2 regions of the Agrobacterium fabrum str. C58 genome follow, and region 1 is predicted to be linked to the other one. Evidence: predicted binding sites of a transcription regulator. Region 1 holds the regulator's gene; the other holds the start of a gene.
What was found. The regulator LexA, encoded in region 1, represses DNA repair genes until DNA is damaged. The targets are predictions, from matches to a motif close to TGTTCNNNNTGTGTTCNG.

Region 1 (2,202 bases):
CTGCATCATACCATTCGCGCATGGCGGGCAGGGCAAGCAACCGGTCGCAATAGGCCTTCGCCGCCGGCGAAAGATCGGCGCCATAGGTCTGGAAACGGAACGCCACCGGGCAGAAGAAAGCGTCGACCGCCGTGAATTTCTGACCGGCTAGAAACGGTCCGCCGAATTTTGCGAGGCCTTCACTCCACAGCGCATCGATGCGCTTTATATCGGCCGCAAGCCCGGCATCACCGGCTTTGGGTTTTACGCGGATGCCGACCGACATGGGGTAGAGATTGCGAAGCGAGGAAAATCCCGCATGCATTTCACTCGCCGCCGAGCGTGACCAGGCCCGTGCCTGCTTGTCGCCTGCCCAGACGCCCTGATGTCTCTCGGCGAGATATTCGGCAATCGACAGCGTTTCCCAGACCGTCACCCCTTCGTCGACGAGGCAAGGCACCTTGCCGGTCGGCGAAAAGCTGGAGAAGGAAACACCTTCGCCAAAGGGAATGAGTTTTTCATCAAAGGCGATGCCAAGCGTGCGCATCAAAACCCAGGGCCGCAATGACCATGAGGAATAGTTCTTGTTGGCAATATAGAGATCGTACATGGCGTTTTCCCCGATAGAACGCACATTTCTACACCTGCTAAGGAGCCTTGGAATATCGCAAAGAATCCATGGCTCCCATAAGGCCAATTGATGGAGGGGCCGTCATACACGACGGAATTTCGCAGCAACGAGTGCGTTTGCCAATCTCACAAAGAAAAGGCGCATCAATTCAACGGAACGATGCGCCATTCATTTCGAAAGCCAAATCTACCCGTGAAAACCTATTCGGTTTCAGTAATACCGGCAGCAGCCTCCAGCTATCAATGGTAACGGCGTATCAACCCGACCAGCTTGCCCTGAATCTTCACCCGATCCGGTCCAAAAATGCGGGTCTCGTAGGCAGGATTGGCCGCTTCCAACGCGATGGACGCACCCTTGCGGCGGAAGCGCTTCAGCGTGGCTTCTTCATCATCCACCAGCGCCACGACGATATCGCCCGGATTGGCGGTATTACCGTTGCGGATGATGACGGTATCGCCATCAAAAATCCCGGCCTCGATCATCGAATCGCCTTTGACCTCAAGCGCGTAGTGCTCGCCCGAACCCAGCATGTCCACCGGCACGGCCAAATCATGGGTATTGTTCTGGATGGCGGAAATCGGCACACCGGCAGCGATACGACCCATGACGGGAATGGTGGCAGCTCCGGCGAAATCATTGGCAGGCGCCTTCACGGCAGGCGCCGGTTCCGGCTCCTTCGGTTTTCCAAGGCTGCCCTCGATGACGCTCGGCGAAAAGCCGCGTTGCGGCCTTGCGCCCGGCGTATAAGCCTCGGGCAGTTTGATAACCTCCAGCGCTCGCGCCCTGTTAGGTAGCCGGCGAATAAACCCGCGCTCTTCGAGCGCGGTGATCAGCCGGTGGATGCCGGATTTGGAAGCAAGATCGAGTGCGTCCTTCATTTCATCGAAGGAGGGCGGCACGCCGGACTCTTTCATTCTTTCATGAATGAAGAGAAGCAGTTCCTGCTGTTTGCGCGTGAGCATGAGGAAAACACCCTTGAGAATCGTCGTTGAAGTCGCGAAACAAATACAGAACGAACACTATATGTTCCATATGTGTTCCGCAATCCCCTAAAATTTCGTGAAGGATGCATATCGAATCCTGATTCAATCTTCGAAACATGAAGAGATCAGGCCGATGATATAAGTAGCGTTGGGAATAGACGCCGGTCGGGGATTCCGATCGATGAAATTGTCGCGGGAACAGTTTCCAGGTCAGATCACGACCTCGGAGCCGAAGCGGCCTGAACGCGCCGAAGCAACGCAGAGTGATGGCCCTCTCCGTTGCTTCTTTTATTCGCCTTGAAGCGACAGCCTCATGGCGCAAGGTCGATGACTGCGTTTGCCTGACCTGCTCTTCCGCCGGCTATTTCACGCCGTTGGAGAGGAATGCCTGCAGCTCGGGCGTTTGTGGTTTCTCGAAAAGCTGTTTCGAAGCGCCCATTTCCCAGATCTTACCCTGATGCATGAAGACGGTCACATGTGCGACGCTGCGGGCAAAGCTCATTTCATGGGTCACCAGCAACATCGTCATGCCTTCCCGCGCCAGCTGTTCCATGACGAGGAGCACCTCTCCCGTCAGTTCGGGATCGAGAGCGGATGTCACCTCGTCGA
Region 2 (2,202 bases), 1.4 Mb from region 1:
AATTCGTCATCGAACGGATCGACACGCCCCGTCACACCGAATGTGCCATCGCGAAGATGACGGCCGGCGCGGCCGGCAATCTGGCCGATTTCACCCGGATTGAGGTTGCGGAACTGGTAACCGTCGAATTTGCGGTCCTGCGCGAAGGCGACGTGATCGACATCGAGGTTGAGACCCATGCCGATGGCATCCGTCGCGACAAGATATTCCACATCGCCCGACTGGTAGAGCCCCACCTGCGCATTGCGCGTGCGCGGCGAAAGCGCACCCATTACAACGGCGGCGCCACCGCGCTGGCGCCGCACCAACTCGGCAATGGCATAGACCTCTTCCGCCGAAAAGGCGACGATCGCCGTACGTTGTGGCAGGCGGGTTATCTTCTTCTGGCCCGCATAAAAAAGCTGCGACAGGCGCGGCCGCTCGACCACGGTTATTCCCGGCAGCAGCTTTTCGAGGATCGGGCGCATCGTGCCGGCACCCAGAAGCAGCGTTTCCTCCCGCCCGCGCAGATGCAGCACCCGGTCGGTGAAGATATGGCCACGCTCAAGATCGCCGGCCAGCTGCACCTCGTCGATCGCGACGAAGGCGGCGGTCGTCTCGCGCGGCATGGCTTCCACGGTGCAGACGGAATATTTGGCTTTGGGCGGTGAGATTTTTTCTTCGCCGGTTATCAGCGCCACATTCGGCGCCCCCACCTTTTCAACCAGACGGGTATAGACCTCCCGCGCCAGAAGGCGCAGTGGGAGGCCGATGACACCGTTGCCATGCGCCACCATTCGCTCGATCGCGTAATGGGTCTTGCCGGTATTGGTGGGGCCGAGAACGGCCGTGACACCGCGGCCGCTCAGGATCATGGGGCGAAAATTCAACGTAGCATCCGCGAATCGACTTCATCTGCTTGCCGTGCCGCCCGGCATCACCGGATGCGGGCCGCACCCACCACACATGGCAATGCGCGCCGACAAAGGCAATAGGCCTCATCCGCAAAGTAGCGGAGGAGGGCTTCTCTGGTGAATTATCCGTTCAGATTCAGCGACTTGATGGTTCAAAAAGAATCCGGCGAAGATGGAATCGATTCGGTTGCGGAACAGTCTGCGAACGAATCGAATACGAATCGCTGACTCGCCCTGATTCCGTTTTTGTTCTCCGCAATATCTGGTTGGAAAATTGATGCCCCATACCAGATTGTGAATCCGGGTAAGTCCTTGCCCGGATTCAGCTTTCCATTCCCGGAAAATACCGTAGTGGCCTGTCAAGCGACGATTGCGGGTGGCGCTATTCACCCTTAGCGAAGGGTCCCAGTCAAAGCGCCTCGCCGGCAAGAAGGCGCGGCGCATTTGCATCCGTCGTACCGGCGGCCTGACCGATGAAATAGGACTTGAGACCCGGCAACCGATCGACCACTCCCAGACCGAAATCGCGCATGACGCGGATGGGGCCGACATCGTTGGAGAAAAGCCGGTTCAGCACATCCGTCGTCACACCCATCCGCAACGTGTCGAAACGCCGCCAGGACTGATACCGCTCGAGAACGTTGAGAGAGCCGATATCGAGGCCGAGACGGTCGGCCTCGACCACGGTTTCGGCAAGCGCCGCCACATCCTTGAAGCCGAGATTGAGGCCCTGTCCGGAAATCGGATGAATGCCGTGCGCCGCGTCACCTGCAAGCGCAAACCGCGGCGCGACGAAGGAGCGCGCCAGCGTCAGGCCCAGCGGAAAGGCGCGTCGCGGACCGACCGGACGGACGGGCCCGAGCTTGTGGCCGAACCGGCGCTCCAGCTCTTCCTCGAAGACAAGATCGTCGGAAGCGACCAGCCTGACGGCATCAGCGGTGCGCTCGGTCCAGACAAGCGAGGAGCGGTTTCCCTTCAACGGCAGGACGGCAAAGGGGCCGGAGGGCAGGAAATGCTCTTCCGCGCAGCCCTCATGCGGCCGTTCGTGCTCGACGGTCGTGACGATACCGGACTGGTCATAGGCCCAATGCACCGTCTTGATACCGGCCATATCCCGCAGAGCCGAGCGAACACCGTCGCAGGCAATGAGCAACCGCGCTTCCAGCGATGTACCGTCGGAAAGGGTGATCGCTGTCGATTGCGGCCCCGCAGTAAAACCGGAAACACTGATACCATGGCGGATTTTAATGCCAATACGCTCGCAAAGGCCACGCAGTGCACTCACCATCGCAACATTGGGCACCATATG

Region 2: ATU_RS13400 (helicase-related protein) is a predicted target of LexA. The motif match lies at 1,084-1,101, and genes of this name have one in related genera.

The regions. Positions count from the first base shown of each region.
Region 1 covers NC_003062.2:1,389,321-1,391,522, forward strand. Annotated here, with positions in the region: gene ATU_RS06880 (glutathione S-transferase family protein) at 1-589, opposite strand, end outside; gene lexA (transcriptional repressor LexA) at 850-1,572, opposite strand; gene ATU_RS06890 (amino acid ABC transporter ATP-binding protein) at 1,955-2,202, opposite strand, start outside.
Region 2 covers NC_003062.2:2,753,550-2,755,751, forward strand. Annotated here, with positions in the region: gene ATU_RS13400 (helicase-related protein) at 1-854, opposite strand, end outside; gene ATU_RS13405 (ubiquinone biosynthesis hydroxylase) at 1,303-2,202, opposite strand, start outside.